Regions from separate parts of the Exiguobacterium artemiae 7-3 genome, predicted to be linked through region 2. Evidence: riboswitches for the same ligand, from Rfam matches in the RefSeq annotation. Region 2 holds a riboswitch; the other holds the start of a gene.
The links. A riboswitch is a leader RNA that binds a small molecule or an ion and turns the genes downstream of it on or off. The one in region 2 is predicted to bind lysine.
Positions count from the first base shown of each region.

Region 1: another riboswitch for lysine. It lies ahead of P402_RS0114145 (aspartate kinase); the one in region 2 lies ahead of P402_RS0115660 (amino acid permease).

Region 1 covers NZ_KK211190.1:2,522,318-2,537,268, reverse strand. The annotation lists gene P402_RS0114160 (GNAT family N-acetyltransferase) at 1-406, shown strand, start outside; gene P402_RS0114155 (argininosuccinate synthase) at 527-1,732, shown strand; gene argH (argininosuccinate lyase) at 1,729-3,102, shown strand; lysine riboswitch at 3,170-3,347, shown strand; gene P402_RS0114145 (aspartate kinase) at 3,461-4,660, shown strand; gene P402_RS0114140 (aspartate-semialdehyde dehydrogenase) at 4,673-5,665, shown strand; gene dapA (4-hydroxy-tetrahydrodipicolinate synthase) at 5,686-6,567, shown strand; gene dapB (4-hydroxy-tetrahydrodipicolinate reductase) at 6,564-7,310, shown strand; gene dapD (2,3,4,5-tetrahydropyridine-2,6-dicarboxylate N-acetyltransferase) at 7,297-8,004, shown strand; gene P402_RS0114120 (branched-chain amino acid transaminase) at 8,030-8,962, shown strand; gene alr (alanine racemase) at 8,962-10,020, shown strand; gene lysA (diaminopimelate decarboxylase) at 10,033-11,346, shown strand; gene P402_RS0114105 (LysM peptidoglycan-binding domain-containing protein) at 11,396-12,418, opposite strand; gene P402_RS0114100 (ABC transporter ATP-binding protein) at 12,624-13,751, shown strand; gene P402_RS0114095 (ABC transporter permease/substrate-binding protein) at 13,748-14,951, shown strand, end outside.
Region 2 covers NZ_KK211190.1:2,834,616-2,849,566, reverse strand. The annotation lists gene P402_RS0115680 (HlyD family secretion protein) at 1-577, opposite strand, end outside; gene P402_RS0115675 (TetR/AcrR family transcriptional regulator) at 773-1,381, shown strand; gene P402_RS0115670 (diguanylate cyclase) at 1,443-2,534, opposite strand; gene P402_RS0115665 (MarR family winged helix-turn-helix transcriptional regulator) at 2,724-3,173, opposite strand; lysine riboswitch at 3,348-3,532, shown strand; gene P402_RS0115660 (amino acid permease) at 3,665-5,143, shown strand; gene P402_RS0115655 (hypothetical protein) at 5,271-5,453, shown strand; gene msrA (peptide-methionine (S)-S-oxide reductase MsrA) at 5,523-6,470, shown strand; gene P402_RS0115645 (DUF2252 domain-containing protein) at 6,538-7,827, shown strand; gene P402_RS0115640 (amino acid permease) at 8,059-9,492, shown strand; gene P402_RS0115635 (glycerol-3-phosphate dehydrogenase/oxidase) at 9,556-11,214, opposite strand; gene P402_RS0115630 (Gfo/Idh/MocA family oxidoreductase) at 11,250-12,218, opposite strand; gene P402_RS0115625 (DUF5327 family protein) at 12,274-12,543, shown strand; gene P402_RS0115620 (SDR family NAD(P)-dependent oxidoreductase) at 12,601-13,251, shown strand; gene P402_RS0115615 (thermonuclease family protein) at 13,353-14,093, shown strand; gene P402_RS0115610 (cation diffusion facilitator family transporter) at 14,141-14,951, opposite strand, start outside.

The DNA of each region.
Region 1 (14,951 bases), 310 kb from region 2:
AGCAGAACAGCAGCAAGCGGTCCGAATGATCCGGGAACGTGTTTTTGTCGAGGAACAAGGGGTTCCGCGCCATTTGGAATATGATACACACGATGAAACAGCGATTCATTTGCTTGTCCTCGATGAGATGAACCGTCCGGTAGCGACGGGGCGGACCCGCCCGTATGACGAGCAACGGATGAAGGTCGAACGTGTCGCGACACTTGCTGCGACAAGAGGAAAAGGGTATGGCGGCGAACTGATGCAGGCGATGGAACGGATTGCCCGCCGTGAAGATCGGACGATTTTGACACTCGGTGCCCAGGTCCAGGCAATTCCGTTTTATCAAGGGCTAGGTTATGCGATTGTTTCCGATGAATTTGACGATGCCGGCATCCCGCACCGGACGATGGAGAAAAAAATTTAACGCTGATTTTTTGAGAAATCCTGAAAAAAGGGTTTCTTTTTTTGAAAGTCTATGTATATATATAATTCATAGTGAATTTTTATACAGATAGATACAGCCGAATTCAAGGAGGAAATAAGAATGACAAAACAAAAATTGATTTTAGCGTATTCGGGTGGACTGGATACTTCAGTCGCCATCAAATGGTTGAGCAAGGATTATGACGTCGTCGCATTGTGTATGGATGTCGGCGAAGGAAAAGATTTGTCGGTCATCAAAGAAAAAGCGTTACTCGTCGGTGCGATCGAATCGATTGTTCTTGATGTCAAAGACGAATTCGCGAATGACTTTGTTTTGCCAGCCCTTCAGTATGGTGCGCATTATGAAGGCGCCTATCCTCTGATTTCCGCTTTATCTCGTCCGTTGATTGCTGAAAAACTGGTCGAAGTGGCGCATGCCCACGGTGCCACAGCAGTCGCCCACGGCTGTACCGGAAAAGGAAACGACCAAGTCCGGTTCGAAGTTTCGGTTGCTGCGCTTGATCCCTCACTCGAAGTCATCGCGCCGGTTCGGGAATGGAAATGGTCACGTGAAGAAGAAATCGCCTATGCAAAAGAAAATGATGTGCCGATTCCGATCAATCTCGACAGCCCGTATTCAATCGACATGAACTTATGGGGACGCAGTAATGAATGTGGCGTTCTTGAAAATCCATGGACAGAGCCGCCGCAAGATGCATATGCCCTGACGGTCGCACCGGAAGACGCACCGGATCAGGCGGAAGAAGTCATTATCGGTTTTGAAGCAGGTGTCCCGGTTTCCATCAATGGGACAGCGTATCCACTGGCAAAATTGATTACCGAACTGAATATTATCGCCGGTGCACACGGCGTCGGACGGATTGACCATGTCGAGAACCGTTTGGTCGGGATCAAGTCACGTGAAGTCTATGAGTGCCCGGGTGCAACGGTCTTACTCAAAGCACATGCAGCCCTTGAGACCATCACATTGACAAAAGATGTTGCCCACTTTAAACCGATTCTCAGCAAACAATATGCAGAAACGATTTATAACGGATTGTTCCATGCTCCGCTGACAAAAGGACTCAAAGCCTTCTTGACGGCGACGCAACAGGACGTGACCGGCGAAGTCCGTGTCAAACTCTATAAAGGAAACGCAACCGTCACAGGACGTCAGTCAGCCGTTTCGCTCTACGACGAAAAACTCGCGACCTATACAAAAGAAGATGCCTTTGATCACGAAGCAGCGAAAGGATTCATTAAATTGCACGGTCTTGCGATTGCGACACATGCCAGTGTCCATCGTCAGGAAGGCGTGAAAAAATGACGAAACTATGGGGCGGACGTTTTACGGAAAGTGCTTCCGCTCAAGCGGAGGCCTTCGGGGCATCGATTTCATTTGATCAGAAATTAGCAGCCGTTGATTTGCAAGGCAGCCTGGCCCATGCACAGATGTTGCATGAACAAGGAATTCTTGAGAAAACCGAGTGGCAACAAATCGAAGCCGGGCTGAAACAGTTACAAACGACACTCGATCAGCACGTCTACACGACGGTTGATGAAGACATCCATATGAATCTTGAGCGGTTGCTGACGGAACAGATTGGTCCCGTTGCCGGGAAGCTGCACACAGCCCGCAGTCGAAACGATCAGGTTGCGACCGATCTTCATCTTTGGATGGAGCAACATGTTCTCGAACTCCTGACCAGCATCCGTAACCTGCAATCCGTCATTACGGAACAAGCGGAGCAACATGTCGAGACGGTCATGCCGGGTTACACCCATCTGCAACGGGCGCAGCCGATTTCACTGGCGCACCATCTGCTTGCTTACTTTTGGATGTTTGAACGGGATGCCGATCGATTGACGGATAACTTAAAGCGGATCCGGATGTCGCCGCTCGGTGCCGGGGCACTGGCGGGAACGACTTTCCCGATTGACCGGTTCAAGTCAGCTGAGCTGCTTGGTTTTGAACAGGTCTATCCGAATAGTCTGGATGCGGTCTCGGACCGGGACTTCGTCATCGAGTATCTCGGTATCGCCTCAACCGTGATGATGCACTTGTCACGCTTTTGCGAAGAAATCATCATCTGGGCTTCGCAGGAGTTTTCATTCATCGAATTATCCGATGCGTTTTCAACGGGATCGAGTATGATGCCGCAGAAAAAAAATCCGGATTTTGCAGAACTGATTCGCGGTAAAACAGGACGTGTCTATGGTAACCTGATGGGCTTTCTGACGACGATGAAGGCTCTGCCGCTCGCCTACAATAAAGATATGCAGGAAGATAAAGAAGGTGTCTTTGATACCGCTGATACCGTATTACAATCCGTTCAAATTTTTACAGGGATGATCGAATCCGCTACGTTTAAGACAGAAGCGCTCAAGAAGGCGACGATGCAAGACTTCTCGAATGCAACGGAACTGGCAGATTATCTGGTCACAAAAGGGATTCCGTTCCGGGAAGCGCATGAAATCGTCGGGAAAGCCGTCTTACATTGTGTGCAGAGCGGATGTTTCTTAAAAGATTTGACGCTGTCGACGTATCAGACGTTCCATCCGGTCATTGCGGAAGATGTCTATCCGTTGCTCGATCCGGTTCAAGCCGTCGCACGACGGGGAAGCTACGGCGGGACCGGTTTTACAGCCGTCCGGGAACAACTCACATTAGCGAAGAAGTACCTTGAAAAATTATAAAATTCAAAAAAAGTTTGGCAAATCACTGGATTTAACAAAAAATGTTTGCTATAACTGTAACTAACAACCGACAGATAGAGGCGCGGATGACATCAGTAGCAACACTTATAAAGGCAAGCATGCCAAGTGATGTGAAAGGGGAAATCCGCCGAAGTGAACAGGAAAATGCTTTTTCTTGATTGCTGGTACAACGGTTAAGATCCGTTGTACTGCCGAAACCCACGTTTCGGAGCGCTATCTTACGTAAAAGAACGAATGACACTGTCATCGTTTGTCCGATCGTGATAACGACGGGCCGTAGGAACGCTCCTACCGGCCCGTCGTTTTTTTCTGTTTCGGGACAAAAGGAGATAGGATTGTGACAACTGTACTTAAATTTGGTGGTAGTTCGGTTGCGACTGTCGAACAGATTCAGTCAATTGCGAATTATTTGAAGAATCGGACGGATCAAGGGGAGAAATTAGTCGTCGTCGTGTCAGCGATGGGGAAAATGACGGATTCATTGATTGCGCAAGCCCAAGCCATTACGGACCGGCCGGAACGGCGCGAACTGGATCGTCTGCTTGCAATCGGAGAAGAACAGACGATTTCGTTACTCAGCATCGCGCTGAATTCACTTGGGACAAAAGCCTTGTCGCAAACGGGAGCCCAAGCCGGCATCAGTACGATGGGGCTGCATACGAAAAGTAAAATCAAACAAATCGACGGTGAACTGCTCCGGAAAAAACTTGAAACCTACGATGTGATCATCGTCGCCGGTTTCCAAGGGGTCAATGAACTGGGGGATGTCACGACGCTCGGACGCGGCGGATCAGATACGACAGCCGTTGCCTTAGCAGCCGTCCTTGATAAACGTTGTGAGATCTATACGGATGTTGACGGTGTCTATACGGCAGATCCACGGATTCATGCTGCAGCGCAGCCGATTCCGCACATTTCATACGATGAGATGATGGAAATGAGTGCTCTTGGCTCAAAAGTCATGGAGATGCGCAGTGTCGAACTCGGTAAAAAATACGGCGTCCACATCTTCGTCGGAAAAACACTAGAATCGAAAAGAGGGACTTGGATTATGGAGGCAACGGAAACGATGGAACAGAAAGCAGTAACGAGTGTCAGTGTGACGAAAAACGTCCTGACGGTATCAATCAAACACGTTCCACAGACGAATTCAGCGGTCGCGGATATCTTTGAACTGTTGTCAGGTCGCCACGTCAACATTGATATGATCAGTCAGACGACGTTTGACAGTGACATCTTCCTTTCCTTCTCTTGTCCGTTAGACGAAGAAGAGTTTTTGGAAGAGGCTTTGCAGGATATCATCAATCGTTTCCCGACCGTCAAAGTCGATCGTCATAACCAACATGCCAAATTATCGGTCGTCGGAATCGGCATGCGGGATGCAACCGGCGTCGCTTCGAAATTATTTGCGATTTTCCGGGCCGAAAACATCACGTTTTATCAGGTTACAACATCAGAGATCAGCATCTCATATACGATTGCCCAAGCTGACATCGAACGGACCGTCGCAGCAATCGCTCAAGCATTCGACCTGTAAGGAGGAAATCATATGTATCATGTCGCAGTCATTGGCGCAACCGGCGCCGTTGGTCAAAAAATGTTACAAGTCCTGGCGGAACTCGACTTTCCGGTTCGTCAGATTTCAGCGTACGCTTCAGCCCGTTCTGCCGGGAAAACCGTCCAGTTCAAAGGACAGGACGTCACGATTCAAGCATTATCTGAACGGATCACGGAAGACGGCATCGATGTGGCGCTGTTTGCAGCAGGCGGCAGCATCAGTGAGCAGTATGCACCGTTACTGGCTGCAGCAGGCACACTGGTCGTCGACAATTCAAGCGCCTTCCGGATGCAGGCCGATATCCCGCTTGTCGTACCGGAAGTGAATCCGCAAGCAATCGGACCAAATGACCGTTTGATTGCCAACCCGAACTGTTCGACGATTCAATCGGTCGTCGCCCTAGCACCACTTCAACAATTTGGTTTGAAACGTGTTAACTATACGACGTATCAAGCCGTGTCCGGTTCCGGTCAAAAAGGAATCGAGGATTTAGCCCGCGGAAGCCGCGGCGAAGAACCGGTCAACTATCCGCATCCGATTTACGATAATATCCTGCCGCATATCGATGTGTTCTTACCGGACGGCTATACGAAAGAAGAACAGAAGATGATTGACGAAACGCGGAAAATCTTCCAGTTACCGGAGTTACCGGTCAGTGCGACATGTGTTCGTGTCCCGGTCACGAACTCTCATTCTGTCGCGATCAACGTGACATTCGAGCAGGAGACAAGCGTTGCAGCCATCCGCGCCGCATTAGCTGAAGCACCAGGCGTCGTTTTGGTCGATGATGTCAGTCAAAACCAATATCCGATGCCGCTTGATGCAAGCGGAACAGACGACGTCTATGTCGGACGAATTCGTCAGGATCAAAGTCTCGCCAATACGTTCCATATCTGGTGTGTTGCCGATAATATCCGTAAAGGGGCCGCTTCGAACGCTGTCCAAGTAGCGCGTCAAGCACTTGAAAGTTCAATCCATTCGTAAGAAACGAGGAGGAATCCGATATGTTTAAAGGAGCAGGAACAGCACTGGCTACACCATTTACATCAACCGGTGAGCTGGATTTAGCGGTATTTGAACAACTGATCGAACAACAACTCGCAGCGAACATTCAAGCGTTAGTCGTCGGGGGAACGACCGGAGAAGGGTCAACGTTGACGAATGAAGAGTTTGAAACGTTACTTGAAACGGCAGTCCGCGTGACAGCTGGACGTGTCCCGGTCATTGCCGGAACAGGAACGAACAATACGGCTCAAACGATTGAAAAAACACAGACGGCAGCCCGACTCGGTGCGGATGCTGCCATGCTGGTCACACCTTACTACAATAAGACATCGCAAGCAGGACTCGTCGCCCACTTCACGGCGGTTGCGGATGCAGTCGATTTGCCAATCATGCTCTACAATGTTCCGTCACGGACAGGGGTCGCGATTTCCGTCGAAACAGCCGTCACACTTGCCAAACATCCGAACATCCAAGCGTTTAAAGAAGCAAGTGGAGACGTCAGTTTCATGGGGGAATTGATGACGGCCTTACCAGATGGCTTTGCAGTCTTCTGCGGTAACGATGATCAAATTCTTCCTTATATGGCATGGGGGGCACAAGGCGTGATTTCCGTCTTGTCGAATCCGTATCCAGCTGAGACGCAAGCTTTGGCAGAAGCCCTGCTCGCAAATGACTACGACACGGCACGCCGGATTCAGAGTGATCTGATGCCCGTCATTTCCGCCTTGTTCAGCGATGTCAATCCGATTCCCGTCAAAGCAGCACTTGAAGAAATCGGAATTGCTGTTGGTGCTCCCCGTCTGCCGCTCGTCCGTCAGTCGGAAGCGGGACATGCGCACCTGCTTGAGACGATGCGGAGTTATAAAGGAGTGGTTGGATGAGACTCGCCATTCACGGATACGGAGCGACAGGACATTACGTGCATGAACTGGCACCGGATGCTGTCGTCGCCGTCATCGACAAAACGAAAACGGCGGAACGTGTTCCCTCATACGGCACGCTCGCCGAGATGACGGAATCGGTCGATGCAATCATTGACTTCTCACATCCGAGTCTTTTGCCGGACTTGCTTGCTTATGGGATTAAAACGAAGACACCACTCGTCATTGCGACGACGGGTTTCTCGGAAGCGGAACTGCAGACGATTCGCGATGCTTCGACACAAATTCCGATTTTCCAATCGTATAACATGTCGTTTGGAATCGCGATGATGCAACAGCTGTTAAAAACACTCGTTCCGCTCGCCGGAGCATTCGACATCGAACTGCTTGAGAAACACCACAATCAAAAAGTCGATGCACCGAGCGGGACGGCGGAGCTGTTGCTCCGGACCATCCAGGATTTACGAAATGTCCAACCTGTCTACGAACGGGAGTCGACGCGTGAGAAGCGGGAGCCAAACGAAATCGGGATGCACTCGATGCGTGGGGGAACGATTTTCGGCGAACATGAAGTATTGTTTGCGGGTGTCGATGAGTTGATCGAAATCAAACACACGGCGTTATCCAAAAAAGTATTCGCTTCAGGTGCAATCAAGGCAGCGGAAGCGCTCATTCAAAAATCAGCGGGACTCTATACACTGGAGACGCTTTACACACAGGAGGATTCACATGTTATTAACTGATGCTTATGAAATTGCAAAATTCATTAAAGATGCTAAAAAACAAACACCGGTTAAACTATACGTCAATGGTGACTTGGCAGGACTGACGATTGAAGGAGCGACGGCATTCGGAACGGATCAATCAAAAATTTTCTTCGCTGATGCAGGACTTGCTTCAACTTTCTTAGAAGAATATGCAGACCGGATTACTGAAGTGCATGTCGAATATGACCGCCGCAACAGTGCCGTGCCGATGCTTGATACACGTCATTTGAATGCCCGGATCGAACCGGGTTCATGGATTCGCGATCATGTCGTCATCGGCGATAACGCGGTCATCATGATGGGCGCAATCATTAATATCGGTGCATCAATCGGAGATGGTACAATGATTGATATGAACGCCGTTGTCGGAGCACGTGGCACAATCGGCAAAAACGTTCATGTCGGCGCCGGTGCCGTGGTCGCAGGGGTTCTTGAACCACCTTCAAAAACACCGGTCATCATTGAAGATGGTGTCTTAATCGGAGCGAATGCCGTCATCCTAGAAGGTGTCCGCGTCGGAAAAGATGCGGTCGTCGCAGCAGGCAGTGTCGTCACAGAAGACGTTCCTGCAGGCAGCGTAGTGGCTGGTACGCCAGCACGTGTCATCAAACAGAAAGATGCAAAAACAGCAGAGAAGACGCAACTGGTGGATGATTTACGTTCACTCTGATTGACGTCGAAGAGGAGGAAAACACATGGCAGTGGATACACAGTATGGAGAAGCAATTTGGTTAGACGGGGTTTTTCATGATCCAAAAGAGGCAAATACGAGCGTCATGTCCCATGCGATTCATTACGGAAGCGGATTTTTTGAAGGCATCCGTGCGTATGCGACACCGGATGGTCCGGCGATTTTCCAATTGACGGAACACATTGAACGTCTGTTCCGCAGTTGCGCGTTCTATCACGTGACGATTCCTTATACAGTGGAAGAACTTGTTCAAGCGACGATTGATCTTGTCGCCAAAAACGGCTTTGAGTCTTGTTACATCCGCCCGTTTGTTTTCCTCGGTACACCGTGGCAGGCATTGATGGCAAAAGATACGACGGTTCACGTCGGTATTTCTTGTTGGGAACTTGGTGAATACTTTGACAAAGGTACCGGTATCCGGGCGAAAGTCGCTTCTTACCGCCGTGTTTCGTCAACGATGATGCCAATGCAGGCAAAAGCTGCCGCCAACTACATGAACTCGCAACTCTTAAAAGGGGAAGCACTTCGTGATGGATTTGATGAGGCGATTGCCCTTGATATGAACGGAAATGTCAGTGAAGCGAGTGTTGCCAACTTGTTCATGTTGAAAAACGGCACGATCTACACGCCTTCACTCGATTGTTCAGTATTGGACGGGATCACACGTCAAGTCATCATGCGTCTCGCACAGGATCAGGGATATCCGGTCGTCGAGCGTCACATCGGCCGTGATGAGTTATACGTTGCAGACGAAATCTTCTTAACAGGTACGGCTGCAGAAATCACAAGTGTCGGTGAAATTGATCATATCGTCATCAACGGCGGAACACGGGCTGTCGCAGATGAGTTACTTGGTCTTTACCGTCAAGCGGTCTCGGGTCAACTGCCACAATATGCATCGTGGTTGACTTACGTGACACCAGCCATCGCAGAATAATGAGTTCACGAACTATCGTTACAATCGATCGGGAAGCGGTGCGGCATAATGTCGCATCGGTTTTCGCCCGGTCCAATAAGCAGATTTTTGCCGTCGTCAAAAACAATGCTTATAACTTAGGAATGATTGAGATGGTTGCCACATTGATGGAAGCCGGTGTCCGGCATTTCGCAGTGGCAGAAGTCTACGAAGCAATTGAAATCAAAACGAATTTTCCAGACAGTTATGTCCTGGCGATGAATCCGGCATCGCACTTCAAAGAGGTCCGCTTGCACGGAGTAGCGCTCGGAATTCCTTCGCTCGATTGGCTGCAACGCCATCAGGCGGATTTATCGGGAATTGAACTTCATCTAAAAATAAATGTCGGGATGAACCGTTTTGGTGTCAGTTCGCTGGAAGAAGCGTTAGCAGTGCTCGAAACCGTACAGGAGCAGGAACTGATCATGACGGGTCTCTATACGCATTTCCCGCTTGCCGATGAGCCGGGAGCCGATCATGACGGTCAAGTCGAACGATTCCTCAAAATCGGGAATCCGTTACAGGAGAAACACGCGTTCACATACATCCATGCCGAAAACAGTGCAACGATCGTCAAACATGATCCGCGCCTTGCCTGTTGCAATTACGTCCGGCCCGGCATCTTCCTGTTCGGTTACTCACCGATTGAAAAAATGGACTGGCTCGTGCCATCGCTCCGGATGACGACGGAAGTCGTTGAGATTCGTCAAGTGGAAGCAGGCGAACACGTCGGCTACGGTACGTCGTATACGGCACCGACAGCGATTCGTGTTGCGGTTCTGCCGGTCGGGTACGGGGACGGGGTCGTTCGCGGACGGTCCTCACTGCCCGTCATTATCAACGGGAAACGTTATCCGATCATCAGTAAGTTGTTTATGAGTCATACGTTCATTGCCGTGGATTCGACGGTTGAGATTGGTGATAAAGTGGTGTTATACGGCGATGGTATTGAAATCGATGATATCACCCGGACCGGGACAGCCAATAATTCGGAGCAGATGTGCGCCCGTTCGTGGCGTTTAACACATCGTTATTTATAAGGGGGAATTCAGATGTACGGAAGCCAATATTTGACGGAACAAAACAATGCACTACAGATTGACGGGGTGGAAGCAACAAAGCTCGCCGAACAATACGGGACACCACTCTATATCATGGCAGAACGTGAATTGACGGACCGTCTGGCGACCGTACGCGATGCCTTTTTAGAAAAATTTCCGAATACGTACGCCTCGTTTGCTTCTAAAGCCTTGACGATTGGTGCCGTTTACCAGCAAGTCGTCCGACATGGTCTTGGCATTGACGTCGTGACAGGCGGTGAACTATTCATCGCCCGTAAAGCAGGTGTGCCGGCGGAACGGATTTATTTCCACGGCTCGAACAAATCGACTCAGGATTTACGGTATGCCGTCGAAGAGGGTGTCGGGAAAATCGTCATCGATCATTATGAAGAAATCGCCCAACTCAATCAGATTGCCGCAGAAGCGTGTCAAACGGTCCACGTCCTGATTCGGATCGTGCCGCAAGTCATTGGCGGGGCTCACACGAAAATTCAGACCGGTGGTGTCGACACGAAGTTCGGTTTTTCGACGCATGACGATTCATATCTGGAAGCCGTCGAAGCGATTCTGGCAGCGGAGCACCTGGTACTGCTTGGTATTCATTGTCACGTCGGGTCACAGATTCAGGAGATTGAGCTGTTTGAACGGACGGCCCGGACGATGATGGGATTTGTCGAAACGATTCATGAACGGACATCCTTCATCGCAAGCGAAGTGAATCTCGGCGGTGGATTCGGGATTGCCTATACGCAAGACGATCAGCCGCTTGATTTTGAACAAACGATGGAGCGGGTGATGGCGATCATCGATGAAGAGACAACGCGTCTTGCGATTGACCGTCCACGAATCGGGATTGAACCGGGGCGTTGGGTCGTCGCGAATGCCGGGACGACGCTTTATACAGTTGGTGCCATCAAGGAAGTGCAGGGCGTCCGAACGTATCTGTCAGTCGACGGCGGAATGGCGGACAATATCCGTCCGGCACTGTATGGTGCTGTGTATGAAACCGTCATCGCCAATCGAATCAAGGGAGAAACACGTCATGTAACGGTTGTTGGTGCGGCGTGTGAATCAGGAGATTTAGTCGCTGAGTCAGCTGATCTAGCGGAACCTGTCAGTGGAGATACACTGGCTGTGTTCGGAACAGGTGCCTACAACTATTCGATGGCGAGCAATTACAATCAATTTTTACGTCCGGCCGTCGTCTTCGTTAATGAAGGGGATTCCCGTGAAGTCGTTCGTCGCCAGACCTATGCCGATTTGATTCAGTGTGATTTGGGATTGGAAAACATTCCATCTTCTTAAAATGACCCAAAAACACCTTCGTCTTTAGCGGACGAAGGTGTTTTTTTAGTTATTTCGGAATGACAAGGACTTGTCCCACCGAAATCAAATTGACATTGGTGATTTTGTTGGCACTGGCAAGAGCCGTGACAGTCACGCCATACTTCGTTGCAATGGAATATAACGTGTCACCGGCTTTGACAGTATAGGTGACGGTAGTGGTTGGAGGTGGGGTTGTCCCCGGGATGACAAGGACTTGCCCGACAGTGATCAGATTGTAGTTCGTGATGTTGTTAGCTTTAGCGAGAGCGGCAACTGTGACATTGTAGAGGCTCGCGATTTTATAAAGGGTATCGCCCGATTTAACCGTATACGTTTTACTGCCGCTTGGAGGCAATTTCAGTAATTCGGAGATCGTGACGAATTTATATCCTTTGGCTTTGAGTTGCGAAATCATCGAGGGAAGAGCGACAGGAGTACCCGGTGCTCCTACACCGGTGTGCATCAAGACGATGGAACCCGGTACGACGTTCGGCACGACACGCGCCAAAATGGCCGTTGAACTGATGCCTTTCCAGTCGGTCGTATCGATGTTCCATTGAATCGTTTTTGTATATCCGGCATTGCCGACGGCGGCAAGGACAGTGCTGTTACTGGCGCCAAACGGTGCGCGGAAAATCGGTTTAGTCGTCCGACCGGTCAGGGATTTGATCAATGTCTCGGTTTTGGACAGTTCGCTTGTCATTTGAGCTGCGGTTAATTTCGTGAAATCGGGGTGCGTGTATGAGTGGTTCCCGATTTGATGCGTCGGGGTGGCGGTTGCAATGTTTTTAATCAGTTGAGGGTGATTGTTCGCACCTGCACCGGTCAGGAAGAAGGTTGCCTTGACGTTTTTACTTTTCAAGATGCTGAGAATCTTCGTGATATTGCCACCATCTGAACCGTCATCAAACGTCAGTGCGACGACTTTGCTTGTCGTCGATCCTTTCGTGACAAATGTCGAACTCGCTGCATCTGCTGTCAAACCATAACTGAAGAAAGGAAAAAGCGACATTAACATAATCATGATGATCCGAATCCACTTGCTGTGCATGTGTAGTTCGCCTCCTTTTTCTCGGATGACTCTGCCTCGTTTGTCTCTACTTATCTATTACCCTTTCTCAGTAAAAAAACTAAAAAAGAGGGAAATAATTCCCGATTTTTTACGGATTCAAACTGAAAAAACTCAAATAATTGTTTAGTCCGGAAATGAATAGGGAACATATGGTATATGGAAATAGTAAAAGGAGTGGAAATGGATGATTGAATTTAAAAACGTCGGGAAGCAATTTAAAGACAACGTTGTCTTAAAAGGCTTGACTCTCGAAATCAAAGAGGGCGAGCTGGTTGTATTCATCGGACCGAGTGGATGTGGAAAAACAACATCCTTAAAAATGATCAATCGTTTGATTGAACCCTCGTCAGGAACGATTTTAGTCAATGGAAAGGACATCATGAAGACGGATACGATTGAATTACGTCGTCATATGGGATACGTCATCCAACAGACCGGTCTCTTTCCGCACATGACTGTACGAGAGAATATTCAATTGATTGCCGGGCTTGAAGGAAAAGACCACGATCAGATGGATGTTCGAACGGAAGAGTTGCTGCAAATGGTCGGCCTTGATCCAAAACAATTCATTGACCGTTACCCGAGTGAACTCAGTGGTGGACAACAGCAACGCGTCGGTTTTGCCCGAGCCTTGATGAATGATCCGGACGTCATCCTAATGGATGAACCGTTCAGTGCGCTTGACCCCGTCACACGAAATGACCTCCAAGAAGAATTATTCAACCTCCAGGAAGAAGTCAAGAAAACGATTGTTTTCGTCACCCATGATATGGATGAAGCGATTAAACTAGCGGATCGAATTTGTATCATGCGCGATGGAGAAATCGTTCAGTTTGATACACCGGAAGAAATCTTACGGCATCCGAAAGATGAATACGTCGAATCCTTTATTGGGAAAAATAAGATTTGGAGCAGTCCGGCGTTCATTAAAGCAGAGGACATCATGATTGAAGATCCTGTTTCCATCAGTGGGAAACGGACCCTGCTGCAAGGGATTGAAATCATGCGGGGCCGAAAAGTCGACAGCCTGTTGATCACAGATCGTGATCGCATCCTCCAGGGAATCGTCAAACTGAAGAATATTCAAACGGCGCCTGACAAAGGGGTACGGATTGAAGACGTCATGGAAGGTGAACTCGTCGCCGTCGATGAACAAGACTCGTTGCTTGATGTACTTGAAGTCATGAACCATGAAGAAACAGGTTATTTACCCGTTACCAACAAATTGGGTCAATTACGTGGATTAATTACAAGAAGTAGCTTACTTTCCGTCTTGAGTGAGCAGTTCATTCAGGAGGAGGAAGTACAATGAATGGATTTTTAGATTATGTGCAGAACAATACCGGTCAGATTTTTGACTTATTACTCGAACACTTACAGTTAACTGTGTTTGCCGTCGTCATTGCGGTCGTTCTCGGTATTCCAATCGGTATTCTGATTACACGGTATCAACGGTTTGCAAAACCCGTACTTGCCTTGACGAGTGTCGTCCAAGCCGTCCCTAGCCTTGCTTTACTTGGATTCTTGATTCCATTTATCGGGATTGGATCAACACCAGCCATTATCATGGTTGTCTTGTATTCCTTACTCCCGATTGTCAAAAATACGTACACAGGTTTATCAAGTATTCCAGGAGATATGTTGGAAGCTGCAAAAGGGATTGGATTGACCGAACGACAAGTTTTAGGAAAGGTACAGATTCCGCTTGCGTTACCGATCATGATGGCTGGAATTCGGATTTCTGCCGTGACGGCTGTTGGTCTGATGACAATTTCCGCCTTCATCGGTGCCGGTGGACTTGGTTATCTCGTTTTCTCAGGTATCCAGACCGTCGATAATAACCAAATCCTTGCCGGAGCGATTCCTGCAGGTATCTTAGCCCTTGCGATCGATTTCATCGTCAGTCGAATTGAATATTCTGTCGCACCAAACGGAATTCAACTGGCAGACGGTCGGATTAAAAATAAAGCGCGTAAACGCCGAAAAGCGATGACGGCCGGAAAGAAAATTGCGATTGTGAGTATCATTTTCCTGTTGATTGGCGGAACTGTCGCGTACTCGTTCTTAAAAACGGATAAAATCGTCATCGGTTCAAAAAACTTTACGGAACAATTGATTTTAGGAAATATGTTAGCTGATTTAATTGAAGACAAAACCGATTTAGAAGTTGAACGTCAACTCAATCTCGGTGGAACGAAAGTTGCCTACGGCGCTTTAGAAACGGGTGAGATCGATGCCTACGTCGAGTATACAGGCACGTTATTGATCGATGTCTTGAAACAAGATGTCGAGACCGATCCGAAAGCCGTTTATGAAAAGGTCAGCAAAATGATTCCTGAGAAAAGTCAAGTCGATGTTCTCGATTCAATTGGTTTTAATAACACGTATGCGTTAGCAATGACAAAAGAAGATATTGAAAAGTACGACTTAAAAACGGTATCCGATATGGCAGCGGTCAGTAATCGTCTTATTCTCGGATCAACGATTGAATTCGCGAACCGCGAAGATGGAT
Region 2 (14,951 bases):
CGGGAATGACTTGCGCAACTTTCGTATAGTTGGCAGTTCCGTTTGAAGACGGCATCATCGAAAATGTTCCAGCCGTCGTCATACCGATTTGTTCGACTTCACCGGATAACGTCGTGTCCGGATAGCTGTCCACATAAACATCAACAGTCTGTCCGACTTTGACTTCATCGATATCAGTTTCTTCGACGTTTGCTGTTACCCAAAGCTCATTTAAGTTAAAACCGTAAGCGAGCGGTGTTCCTGCTCCAACGACGCCGTTTTCTGTCGCCATCGACTGAACGACTGTTGCTTTTGTTGGCATAGAGACCGCTGTACTGACCGGTTTTTGACCGGCTTGCGCCATCATGACGTGACCAAGTGTCGCGTCACTGTCGAGCGTTTGACCTGTTTTTGCTGTCCAGTCTGTCAGTTTACCGGCACCGGGGCTGGCAATCGTAATCATTTTTCCGTCAATCTTTGCGTTGTCTGTTTTCACATAGCTTGTCGCTTGATCGTAATAGTAATAGCCGATCGCGCCTCCGCCGATTAAAACAACCAGTGTCAAAATGTTAATCAGTAATACTTTTTTCATGTTCATGATATGAAATGCATCCTTTCTTCCGTATACTCTGAGTTCCCTAGTCATAAAATAAAAAATACTCCTCTGGGGGAGGAGTAGTTAATATAGTTAATTATATGGAGAAGGAATCAACATACAACCGACAATTTCCGACAAAGTGTTGGAAAAGTCGATGAGAGCGGATACAATATCAAAAAAAGGTGGTTCTAGTAGATGAATCCAGGACAAGATCCACGACCAAAACGGTCACGTGACCGTATTACAAAAGAATTGTTTCGTTTGCTTGACCATCATCCTTTTTCGACGATCACAGTCAAGATGTTGACGGATGGGGCGGCAGTCAATCGATCGACCTTCTATGCGCACTTTACAGATAAATATGATTTGATGAATCAGATTGTAGACGATCATATGCGGCTTCTTGTGGAAGCAATCCGGATTCAGGGGACCGGATCATCGGATTATCCATCGCTCGATCGGGTCAGCCGTTATTTCGAACGCCTTTTTATCCATATTGAACAACATGAACAATTTTACCGGACGATGTTGTTGAATGGTCCGGTAAAAACGTTCATTTCGCGCTTTTTGGATACATTAAAAGAAAATTATCAACGTGTGTTTGAAGCACATGCGGTGAATGAAACCCAACTGGTCGATCGTGATTTACTATTGAATTACGTGATCGGCGGACAGCTCGGATTATTGATTTCCTGGTTACGAAACGGCCGTCCTTATTCAGCGGTATATATGGCGGATCAACTCAGCCGGATGATTGTTTTGGGAACGGTCAAGAGTATCGGTTTTCCGGAACAATCGACTTGAAAAGCGCAAAAGAATCTCTAAAAAAGACGCCCTTTCGCCGAACGACGCGAAAGGGCGGGGATCAGGCTTGTTCGAGTTCCAGTTGTTTGGTGTAAATCGTACTCCGGTTTCGTCCGCTGCCTTTCGAATGGTATAACGCCTTATCTGCCTGCTGTAAGGCTTCAAGAGATGAGTGGGAGCTGCTCGAATGTGCGATACCAAGGGAAATCGTAATTTGTAAATCAGGAACCGCTGTCGTCGGGAAAAGATTCCGGGCGACAGTCATCCGGGCGAGCTCGGAGATTTTTTTCGCTTCATCAACGGACGTATCCGGCAAGATGATTAAAAACTCTTCACCGCCATACCGACCGACTAAATCGTCCGGACGGGCGAGAGAAGCAAGAGTCGTACCGAGTTGGCGCAAGACATCATCGCCTGCATCGTGACCATATGTATCGTTGACATGTTTAAAGAAGTCGATATCAATCAAGACGAGGGAATAGCCGTCTTCCGCAGATCCGACAAGGGATAAGGAGTCATCCAGCCGGCGCCGGTTGGCGAGACCGGTCAAGGCATCCGTCATCGCGAGTTTTTGTTGATACTGAATGTTCTCAAAGTGGCGACGGAGTTCTGTCAATAAATGATAGGTTACAAAACCAGCAATCAAATTAAAGAAGATATATGCCACCGATACTTTAAAGAATGTCGACCAACTATGGGTCAACAGATAGATGGCGGGTAAAGAACACAAGATTCCGATGCCAATCATCAACTCAAAATTCCAAAATGTCATGTGGACGTAGCGTCTGACGACACTAATCGTGAGGATGAACAGGCTGATGACGATCGCCGAAAGAATCGCCGCATCGATTTGGTCGAGCGGTGTGATCGCAAAACGAGTTCCGATAATCATCAGACCGGTTACGATGGCGCTCGGTAATCCACCGAACATCATAGCGATGGCGACCGGGATAATCCGTAAGTCAACCCGCGCTACATCGATCTGAATGCTGTTGAACATCAAGAGAACAGCGATGAGACCGGCTGCTCCTCCTAAGAAAAGTCGCGTTTTTACATGTGTTTTAGGGGTGATCCTCGGTTGGTTTCGAAAGGGTAGAAACAAAAGAGTGATCGTTGTGAACAGTAGACAAAAATTGATGATGAAATTATTCATGATGGACAACAAATCCTCCCAGCTCCTCGTAAACGCATTTCCGTAACATATTTCCAGTATACTCATTTTACTAACGGCAAGAAATGGAAAAATGTGAAGTGAAACAGGAAAAGTCGACAAAAAAGACAAAGTACACAGTCAAGTGAACTTTGTCTGAAAAATAAGTTGAATATTTTTTACACACAATTTTTAGGAAGAAACGGCTTCTTCATCCATCGTCAAAAGAATCTTATCGAAGACACGAACCATGACATTCAGTTCCTCTTCCGTCAATGTGCCGAACCGTTCCTGCAGGTATTTCCGGCGGACAACTTCGAGTTCACGAAACGCCGTTTCTCCTTCATCCGTCAAAGCAAGGACAATCGATCTCCGGTCATCTGTTGAACGGGTCCGAGTGACGAAGCCTGCTTTATACAGGCGATCGGTTAAAGCCGTTACCTGACTTGTCGCAAGCTCAAACTGTTCTGCGAGTAGAGTCGGACGTTGGGGACCATTTTCGGACAGACTGCGCAAAATGAAAAATTCACTCCGCGTCGCGGTTCCTTCAAATAGTCGGTTGAGTTCACGGCGTAATGTCCGGAGAATGACCCGCATTTGTTCCTCTAATCGATAGGTCAGTTGATCACGTTCTTGTGGCATTCAAGCAACATCCTTTCTCTCGGTTAACTTCTATAGTTTAGTGTACTAAAAATTACGAAATTTTACCATGAATAGAGGGTGTTTCAAAAAAAGAATTGACAATTTAAAGACGTTTTGTGTAATATGACGATGTAGTAACGAAATTATAATTAACTTAATTAGTTCTCACTCAACCAGTGGGATGGAGGTTGCAGTTCTTATAAGTACAGTCACGGATGTCGTCAAGCGGCAGATGAGGTGATTGAAAAGGAAGAATTGCCGAAATCAATCATCGCTTTGAAGATGATCGATTGGGATTAGATCGAACAGGTCTAATACTGTCACAGGTCAGATATGACTTGTGGGGAGCTATCTTTCACGACGGTAGAATGGGGCGCATCCTTTTACTATGTTGCGTTCTCATCTTCCTTCTGGAAGGTGAGGGCGCTTTTTGTTTTTTTTGATTCAAAAAGTGTCCTCTCAAAAATTTAAAAAAGAGAGAAGCGAATAAGATGAATACTTTACAACCCCAAAGAAAACTCGATTCAACCGAAGAAGGATTAAAACGTGGCCTGCAAGCCCGTCACATGTCGATGATTGCGATTGGCGGTGCTATCGGAACCGGACTCTTCATCGCATCCGGTGCATCTGTTGCCGCTGCCGGTCCGGGCGGTGCCTTGTTGTCGTATGCCGTCGTCGGATTAATGGTGTACTTTTTAATGACAAGTCTTGGTGAGATGGCAGCTTATATGCCGGTCGCCGGTTCATTTTCCACATACGGTGCAAAATTCGTTGATCCGTCGTTTGGTTTTGCGTTAGGTTGGAACTACTGGTACAACTGGGCAGTGACGATTGCCGTTGAACTCGTTGCAGCACAAATCGTCATGACATACTGGTTCCCTGATGTTCCAGGTTTTTATTTCAGCGCCATCTTCTTGTTACTGATGATTGGTTTGAACTACTTCTCCGTTAAAGGATTTGGTGAAGCAGAATACTGGTTCGCCATGATTAAAGTTGTCACAGTCATTATCTTCTTGATTGTCGGAGTCGCCATGATCTTTGGTGTCTTCACATCAGAAGCACCGGTCGGCTTTAAAAACTTTGCACTAGGTGACGCACCGTTCGTCGGAGGCATTCCAGCCGTCATCGGTATCATCTTAGTTGCCGGTTTCAGTTTCCAGGGAACAGAACTTGTCGGAATCGCGGCAGGTGAATCAGAAGATCCGGAAAAAAATGTCCCGAAAGCTGTTAAACAAGTCTTTTGGCGGATTCTTCTCTTTTATGTGTTTGCGATTTTTGTCATCGGAATGTTGATTCCGTATACAAGTCCGAACCTGGTTTCAAACGATATTACCGATGTAGCAGTCAGCCCGTTTACACTCGTCTTTGAAAAAGCCGGTCTCGCTTTCTCGGCAGCCTTGATGAACGCCGTCATCTTGACGTCTGTTTTATCAGCAGGAAACTCTGGGATGTACGCATCGACACGGATGCTGTATACATTGGCACGCCAAGGTGATGCCCCGAAATTATTCGCACAAGTCTCGAAAAACGGTGTACCCCGTAATGCCTTGCTCGCAACAGGCGCAATCGGCGCACTTTGCTTCCTGACTTCGATGTTTGGCGGTCAAGTCTACCTGTGGTTGTTGAATGCTTCCGGTATGACCGGCTTCATCGCGTGGCTCGGAATCGCCATCAGCCATTACCGTTTCCGTAAAGGGTTCCTCGCGCAAGGTCATTCGTTAAGCGACCTGCCATACGTTGCACCTGCTTTCCCGTTTGGACCGCTCTTTGCCTTCGGACTTTGTTTCCTTGTCATCGTCGGTCAAAACTATGCCGCGTTCCTCGCAGATCAAATTGATTGGGTTGGAATCGCCGCGACATATGTTGGTATTCCGTTATTCCTTGCTTTCTGGTTAGGTCATAAATTTAAAAATCGGACATCAGTCGTTCCTTATTCAGAAATGGAATTCCCGAAACATCCGCGTCCGTAAGTTAAAAGTCGATTCCGTTTCAAACGGAGTCGACTTTTTTGATGCATGTTAAAAAAAGAAATAATTCTTAAAACGTATCAAGTAGTAAAAAATCGTTTAAGATAAAAGAAAAATGGAGGCGACCTCAGTGAACTATTGGTATCACTTTAAACGGGCATTCATCCCGATTGCGATTTTGCTTGTAACGTTAGCGATCTATCAGATGCTGTACCGCATGAATAACATGTGGTATTCGCTTGGTGGATTGATTTTAGTGTTTGCGGCGATTTATTTTGTCATGCGCCGCTTAAAAACGAATCCCGAAGATTGACTGAGCAAGATAGTAGGGTAGCGGCACGGAACGCGTTAAAATAGGCATATACAGAGGAGGGGAAGCTAGATGGCAAAAGCAATATTCGCAGGTGGCTGTTTTTGGTGCATGGTTAAGCCATTTCATAAATATGATGGCGTCGAACAAGTCATTTCCGGTTATACAGGTGGTCATACAGAAAACCCGACTTACAAAGAGGTCTGTTCTGAAACAACAGGACATTTAGAAGCGGTCGAAGTCACGTATAATCCGTCTGTCATCACATACGATGAGTTACTTGAAATTTTTTGGCGGCAAATCGATCCGACGGATGGCGGCGGGCAGTTCAACGACCGCGGTCAATCGTACGAACCGGCAATCTTTTATATCGATGAAGAACAAAAACAAGCGGCAGAACGTTCGAAAGCGGCGCTTGATGCCTCCGGGCGTTTCTCACGTCCGGTAGCCGTCGACATCCGTCCGGCAAAACCGTTTTGGCCGGCGGAAGACTACCATCAGGATTATTACAAAAAAAATCCGTTCCGTTATCAGATGTACAGTGTCGGATCGGGACGTGCTAAATTCGTCAAGGAAGCCTGGAAGGATCAAGGCAAGGAACAGGAACTAAAACAACGTCTGACACCGATCCAGTACAAAGTCACACAGGAAAACGGAACTGAGCCGGCTTTCCGCAATGAATATTGGGATGAGGAACGACCGGGTCTTTATGTTGATATCGTCGACGGAACTCCACTTTTTACGTCAAAAGATAAGTTTAACTCGAATTGCGGATGGCCGAGTTTCGCCAAACCGATTTCAGAGGACAAGATGGAAGTTGAACTCGATACGACACACGGTATGACACGGACAGAAGTCCGTTCCGCTAATGCGGACAGTCATCTTGGTCACATCTTTGATGACGGTCCGACCGAACTTGGCGGTCTCCGCTACTGTATCAATTCAGCAGCACTCCGGTTTATTCCGGTAGAAGAGCTTGATTCGGCAGGATATGGGGAATATAAAAAACACTTCGAATGAAGGTAACAGTCAGACAGCAAAGCGGATTCGTTTTGCTGTCTTTTTTCTAGAAAAAGGAGGGTTTTGCATGTTCACACAAGTCTATGAAGAAATTCGGCAGCTGACAATTGCGAAAGTATTGGATTTTTACGATCATGAAGTCCGTGGACTGGATGAAGCCGCACGGCAAACGAAGTATCAAAAGATGAGTGCAAGTCCGTTTCTCTTTTTCCGCGGCAGTTCCCATTTGTTTTATTATGATTTGACACGCATTCCGCTCGGATTTGATACGCCGGTTGAGACACCAACCTGGATTCAAGGGGATCTCCACTTCGAAAACTTCGGGGTTCATGGCAATGCCAAGGGCGAAATCATTTATGATGTCAATGACTTTGATGAAGGTTATCTCGGGTCTTATTTATACGATTTGATCCGGATGGCGGTCTCCGTTCAATTATTCGCGGAAGAAGCAGGGTATGATGCAGAGCCGGCGATTGCCGCCTATATTCAACATTACTTAGATGACTTACGCCAATATGCCAAAGGTAAAAATCCAAGCAAGGTCTGTTTTACGATCGACAACACGAAAGGACCAATCCGTAAGCTGATCAAAAAAGCGGAGAAAAAGAAGGCTGAATTACTCGGAGAACGGACGACGGTCGTCGATGGGCAACGCCAGTTCACCGATTTACCGGATATGAAGCGGCTCGATACCTCGACTTACGCAGCCATTGAAGCCGTTTGGCCGGAGTACATCGCATCGATTGATCCTGAAGATCGGCAAGAGGACGGATTCTACGACATTAAGGATATCGTCTATAAACTCGACAGCGGGACAGCTTCGATCGGCCTTGAGCGGTATTATATTTTGGTCGAAGGAAAAGGCGGAGAGCATGAAGACTTGATTCTTGAGATGAAGCAAGCCCAGTCTTCTGTGCCGTCTTTGTTTGTACCGGTTTATTTGCAGGAGGTGGAGACGGTTCACCAAGGTCGTCGTATCATCACTTCACAAAAGGCGATGCAGGCACATGAAGATCCGTATCTCGGTTACGTAACGATGCAGGGGAAAGAATATTATGTACGGGAACGTTCTCCATACAAAAAAAAGTTGAAAGCAAAACACATTAAAAGCCAGTATGACCTCGAAAACGTCCTTTCGATTCAAGGTCAAATTACCGCCAAAATCCATGCACGGGCCGATATGGATGCAGGAATTGATATGGAAGTTTTAAACCATCATGCGGACGTCGTCATCATCGAATCGATTGGGGTATCGGATGCAGAATTCACCCGTCAAATTCATCGGTGGTCGAGTGCCTATGCAGCACGGACAACGCTTGATTTCCAAGTGTTTTTAAGTTGGTTAGCTACGCGTTAAACACTATTTTCGAAGACCTTTTTTTAGACAAAGATTCCTTCTGAATACCAGTTCATACTGGTTTAAGAAGGGATTTTTTGATGGTTTGAAAATCATGTAAGCGGAACGCAATTCACAAATGGGTCTAATGACCTATATCAATTTATCTGAAAACTTCGTAAATTTTGGATTAAGTAATTGCAAAACATTTTTTGTAATTCGAACTAAACACACAACAGGGGGAGTATCATCATGAGTTTGACGCGGAAAAAAGATGTTTCCGCTATGATTGCTGCGAGTCAGCGTAATAACGGACTTGCTCGAAATCTTGGCGCGATGGATTTAACGTTTTTAGGAATTGGCGCCATCATTGGTACGGGGATTTTCGTCCTAACCGGAACAGGAGCATTGACAGCAGGACCTGGTCTTATCGTCTCATTCATTTTATCTGCCATTGCCTGTGGGTTAGCGGCACTCGCTTATGCGGAATTCGCTTCGACGATTCCAGTCAGTGGTTCCGTCTACACGTACACGTATGCCACGATGGGAGAAATCTTTGCCTGGATCATCGGATGGAACTTAATTTTGGAATATGGACTCGCCTCCAGTGCCGTTGCGGCAGGGTGGTCCGGTTACTTCCAGTCCTTACTCGGCGGATTTGGGATCCATCTTCCGACAGCAATCTCAGCAGCTCCAGGTGCGGTAGAAGGTGCAAAAACATTCTTCAACTTACCGGCCTTCCTGATTTTACTTGCAATCACAGGCTTGTTATCGATGGGAATCAAGGAAACAAAACGTGTCAACAACATCATGGTTATCATTAAGTTAGCAGTCGTTGTCTTGTTCATCGTCGTCGGTGTCGGCTATGTTGAACCAACGAACTGGGCACCATTTACACCATTCGGATGGGGCGGCGTCTTCTCTGGAGCAGCCATCGTCTTCTTTGCTTACATCGGTTTTGATGCCGTCACATCGGCAGCAGAAGAAGTACGTGAGCCACAAAAGAACTTACCACGTGGTATCATCGGTTCTCTTGCTGTCTGTACAGTCCTTTACGTTATCGTGGCAGCCATCATGACAGGAATCGTCCCGTACCAAAAATTTGCGGGCGTCGATCACCCGGTCTCACTCGCCATTCAAATGGCAGGACAAAACTGGGTCGCAGGTTTCATCGATTTAGGTGCGATTCTCGGAATCACAACAGTCATCCTCGTCATGACATACGGAATGGTACGTTTAGCGTTCGCCATCTCACGTGACGGAATGTTCCCGAAAGTATTTTCAGAAGTACATCCGAAATACAAAACGCCGTTCAAAGCAACATGGATGATTGGTCTTGGTAGTGCGACAGTCGCAGGACTCGTTCCACTCGATGTCATCGCAAACCTCGTCAACATGGGGACACTCGCAGCATTCGTTTTAATCTCTGTTGCTGTCTTGATCCTTCGTAAAACACAACCGGATCTTCCACGTGCATTTAAATGTCCGGGAATGCCGTACGTGCCGATTGCAGCGATCGCTTCTTGTCTCTTCTTGATGTTCAACTTGAAACTCGAAACATGGATTGCTTTCTTCATCTGGCTGGCGATTGGACTTGTCCTTTACTTCGCCTTTGCCCGGAAGAACTCAAATCTGGAACCGGGAAATATGCCGGCTACTGAAATCGCAGCTTCAGACGAAAAATAAAAAAATGCGATCCCGTTAAGGGGTCGCATTTTTTTGTAGTGACAGGAGATAACTGATACTAGGTTAAGACGGTAAAGAGGTTTTGATTCGAACCGCATCAAACTCACGTTGGATGCTGGCATTGGCTTTAGCTTCTTCTTCTGCCGACCAACCGAGTTCGCTTCGCATCAAGGCGAGGACGCCGTCGGCATGTTTTTCAGCATTAGGATAATCAAAGAAGACGGCAGAGGCACGTCGATTCAAGAAATCACCCGGTTGCATGACGAGTTCTGCTTCGAGTCCGTATAACAGTCCTCCGAACCAGTGGAGGGGAAGTTGATAACGCTCTGCTTCACTGCCACGCGAGCGAATCAATTCAAAGACACGTTCGACATCCGTGCCATAACGTTGAATCAGCCAGGTTGCTTCCTTTGGAGACAGTCCAAGTGCTTCACCTTTAGGTTGCTGTTCTTTCAAGTAACGGACAAATCCTTTACTGCCGTCAGGATGACCACCGCCCAGTAAAATGTCGTGTGTCCGGGAAGCGAGATAAATCCGGTTCTCCTCCTCCTTGAACTGATTGGCGACCATATCGATGATTCGTTCCGCCATCTTCCGGTAGCCCGTCAATTTTCCGCCGGCAATCGACATCAATCCGGATTTCGAGACAAAGATTTCATCTTTGCGCGATAATTCACTCGGATCTTTGCCGTCTTCATGAATCAACGGACGTAAGCCGGACCATGTCGATTCGACGTGGTCCGCGTGCAAATCGACGTTGAACATCTGATTCGTCGCATCCAGGATATAGTCCCGGTCTTCTTCCGTCACACCGGGTTCTAGAATGTCGCCTTGGTAATTCGTGTCCGTCGTGCCGACGTACGTTTTTCCTTCGCGTGGAATCGCAAAAATCATCCGTCCATCCGCTACATCAAAGTAGACAGCTTGTTGCAGTGGGAAGTGGGCTTGGTCGATGACGAGATGGATTCCCTTCGTCAAATGAAGCGACTTACCTGATTTTGAGCCGTCTTTTTCGCGTAATTCATCGACCCAAGGACCGGTCGCATTGATGATTTTTTTCGCGCGAATCGTATAGGTCTTTCCAGTTAAGACATCCTGAACTTCAACCCCGACGACTTTTCCGTTGTGATAGACAAGTGATTGTGCCTTCGTATAGTTGACGGCGCGTCCACCGTATCCGACTGCAGCTTTTAAGACTTCGACCGTCAATCGGGCGTCATCCGTTTTGTATTCGACATAACGGCCGCCTCCGACCAGATGTTCTGACCGTAAAAGCGGTTCATAACGAAGCGTTTCTTCTTTAGATAACATCGTCCGTCGTTCATGGCGTCGGACGCCTGCCAGTTGATCGTAAACCCGCAGACCAATCGACGTCGAAAAGTTGCCGAATGTCCCACCTTCGACAAGCGGTAACATCATCCATTCAGGTGTCGTGACGTGAGGCGCATTTTCATAAACGATGGCCCGTTCTTTCCCGACTTCTGCGACTAACTTAATTTCAAATTGCTTCAAATAACGTAAGCCCCCGTGAACGAGTTTCGTCGAGCGGCTTGATGTGCCTTCTGCGAAATCCTGCATCTCAATCAACCCGGTCCGCATACCCCGGCTTTGAGCATCGAGTAAAATCCCTGCACCTGTAATGCCACCACCAATGACCAATACATCGAGCAATTCTTGTCCCATCTCTTCTAACCATGCGGTTCGTTCCGTACTTGAAAACATGCATTTTTCCCCCTGTTCGTCTGAAGTGGATTATTTTATTCTACTTCTATCCATGTACCCTCTTTTACACTTTTTTGAGCACAATCAATAATTTTCATGACGAGCAGGGCTTGTTCCGTCGTGACGGCAAGAGGGGACTCGTGACGTAAGGCTTGCGCTAACTCATGATAGTAGTCGGCAAAACCGGAATCGACGAAAGAACGCTCCTCAAGCGGCTGTTCGGGTCTTCCCCATGTATAGGTCGAGCGTTTCGTATCGACGCTGTCGACGAAATAACTCGCTTTCGTACCGTGGACGGCAAGCGAAGGACCGGGAGCCGGAACAAGTGAGCCGATATGCAGAACGGCGCGTCGTGTTCCGAAAGCGAGAATCAGATGCGTATAGTCTTCGACCGGACCATCCGGGCGCTGGATTGTCTGATCACAAAAAACACGGTCCGGTCGTTCACCGAATAACATCAACGCCTGATCAATTAAATGGGAGCCTAAATCGTAAAGCAGGCCAGCGCCCGGGACATCCTGTTCCCGCCACCGCGCCCGGACGGTCGGACGATAGCGGTCATAGTGTGCTTCGAACGTTTGAACAACTCCCAGTTCGTCGGCTTGCACCAGTTCGAGCAGCGTACGGAAGTCTTTTGTATAACGGCGGTTATGGTAAACTGTCAGTAATCGATTTTGCTGACGTGCAAGATTCGTCAGCTGTTCGGCTTCCGTCAACGTGACCGTAAACGGTTTCTCGACCAGGACATGACAGCCAGCGAGCAATGCGGTCTTGGCGAGGGGATAATGTTCGGCATTCGGTGTCGCGATCACGACCAGTTCAACCGTTTCAGCAGCTAATAACGCTTCAAGCGAAGAATAAACCGGCACATCAGGATAACGGTTGGCGACTGCTTCCGGACGACTGGATTGAACCGCAACAAGTTGATAATCAGGTGCTGTGAGATACGGGGCATGCAGATGTTCGCCGGCAAGTCCAAAACCAATTAAAGCAGTACGAATCATGGAGGACACTTCCTTTTCAGTTAATACATTCAATCTATCATATGAGGTGAGCAAGATGATTACAGAACAACAAGTCATTGAAAAAATGCGTCAGATGATGTCAAAAATCGAGCAGGCGAACGGTACAGTACAGGTCGAATATGTGGCCGCAATGAAAGCCTATTGTGAGTTGCTGCTCGAACAACCGATGACAGAATCGACGACTCGTTCGGTTATAACTCCGGTAACGGAGAAAAAAACGCCGGAAGTAGATCCGATGCTGGCACGTTTTATGGGAGTCGCCCAGGAAAAAGAAGAAAAAGGACCTTCCTTACTCGATTTTTGAGTAAATCAAATCAATTGTGGGAATAGAGTAAAAGGAAAAAATAAGGGGGAGTACAACATGAAAACAGTCATCGTCATCGGAGCAGGTCCGGGGAACGGAGCCGAAATCAGCAAACGGTTCGGCAAAGAAGGATTCCAGGTCGTCTGTGCCGCACGGACACAGGAAACACTGGCAGCCGTCATCACAGAACTGAAAGAGCAAGGCATTGAAGCCGTTGGAGTTGAATGTGATGCCTCACGCCGCGCAGATCTCGAATCACTTGTAGAATGGACAAAAGAACAATACGGACAAATTGATGTCCTTGTCTATAATGCCTCAATCCTGCATCAAGCGTCTGTACTTGAGGTATCAGCTGAACAAATCACGAAAGAATTTGAAATTGATGTTCTCGGAGCGTTGCATGCCGCACAAATCGTCGCACCGGATATGGTGGCACGGAAAGACGGAGCCATCTTAATCACAGGCGGCGGAGCAGCACTCCATGCGATTAAATCTTTACCGGGTCTGTCGATCGGGAAAGCCGGTGTCCGTCAACTGACGCATATGTTGCATGATACGTTGAAAGACGACAATGTCTACGTCGGGACAGTGACGATTGCCGGTGAAGTCAAACGCGGAACGGCATTGGATCCGAAAAATGTTGCTGAAGCCTTCTATACGCTATATACGAATCGCACTGATGTCGAAAAGGTGCTCGAAGCGAAGTAACCGGGAATCAGCACAAGTAACATGAGATACGATTTAGACTGGAAAGCGTCGACGCGTCTGATGTCGGCGCCTTTTTGAATCCAATGAGAGGGGAAAAACCTATGAGACGGGTGTTATCTCAACTGTTTTTAGTAATGACTATCCTATTTTTGAGCGGATGCGCACTGGATTCAGAACCGGGTGATCAACAGACAGGCATCACACAACCGGATGAAGCAAAGGTGACGGAAGCCACCGTCGAGCGTGTCATTGACGGGGATACGGTGAAAGTCCGGCTGCAAAACGGTCAAACGGAAGATGTCCGTTTTTTATTAGTCGATACACCGGAAACCGTAAATCCGGAAAAGCCGGTTCAACCGTATGGTCCGGAAGCCTCCCGTTTTACGAAAGAGGCATTACCGACAGGGAGCGACATCCTGCTTGAACGGGATCAGTCAAAGACAGACCGCTATGGGCGATTGCTCGCTTATGTCTGGTCAGACGGCAAGATGATCAATCAGGAACTGTTGCGAAAAGGCTTGGCCCGGGTCGCCTATATTTATGAGCCGGACACCCGGTACGTCGAGACATTTCAGGAAATCGAAGACGAAGCAAAAGGGAAACAGTTAGGAATCTGGCAGACAAACGGATATGCGACGGATCGTGGATTCGATACTTCGGTCATGAAGGGAACATCGGCAGAGGCAACAGGCTGCGCCGACATCAAAGGCAATATCAACCGCCAAGGAAAGAAAATCTATCACATCCAAGGGGGACGTTCATATGATGAAGTGAACCCGGAAGAGATGTTTTGCAGTGAACGGGAAGCGAGAGAAGCCGGATTCGTCCGGGCGGCGAATTGACTAAAAAAGCAGGAACATCCCCAAAAGGACGTTCCTGCTTTTATGTGTTAGGGTTGTGTCGGTGGTTGATAGTGTTGAATCTTATCATCTTCATCAAAGGAAATCGTAACATCCGTGATCCCTTTTAGAATCCGAATCTGCAATTCAAGACGGTCTTTAATATCATCTGCTTGAGCGATCGTCAGTCCCGGATCCACTTCAATCTCAATTTCGACGTGGAAGTGGTCTCCTTCTTTGATGACTTCGAGTTTTTCGATGTCACGAACGTCTGGATCGCGCATCAGGATTTCTCCGATTTTTGCCGTCAGGACTTCATCAATCTCACCAAGGGCACCGGCAGCATTTTGGATGAAGACATTATAGACGACGTAGAACATCATCAAGCCGATCAAAATCGAAGCAATCCCTTCTGCCTGATAAAACGACGTATAATGCGAAATCAAGACGGCGATGATGGCAATGAGGCCACCGAGTGTCGCAACCAAATCTTCCATGAAGACGAGTCGTGTCGCCGGCTTGGCCTGCGACAAGTTAGCAAAGCTTTGACCGACCAGCGTCAGACCGCGGGATTTTAATCCGGTCTCATGGGCAATCTCGATCATTGCTTTGTAAAAGACACCGACTTCAAGCACGACACCGATTCCAAGCACGGTCAGGATGATCCAAAGACCGCTTGTCTTCTCACCTGGTGCATGAAGAATATGCAGGATACCTTCACGAATCGTTTCGTAGGCCAAAATGGCGACGACAAGAATGGCGGCAAGTAAAACAAGGTTGACGAGTCGACCGAATCCATTTGGGAACCGTTTGGTAGGTGCTTTTTTACTTAATGCTGATCCGACATAAACAAAAAACTGG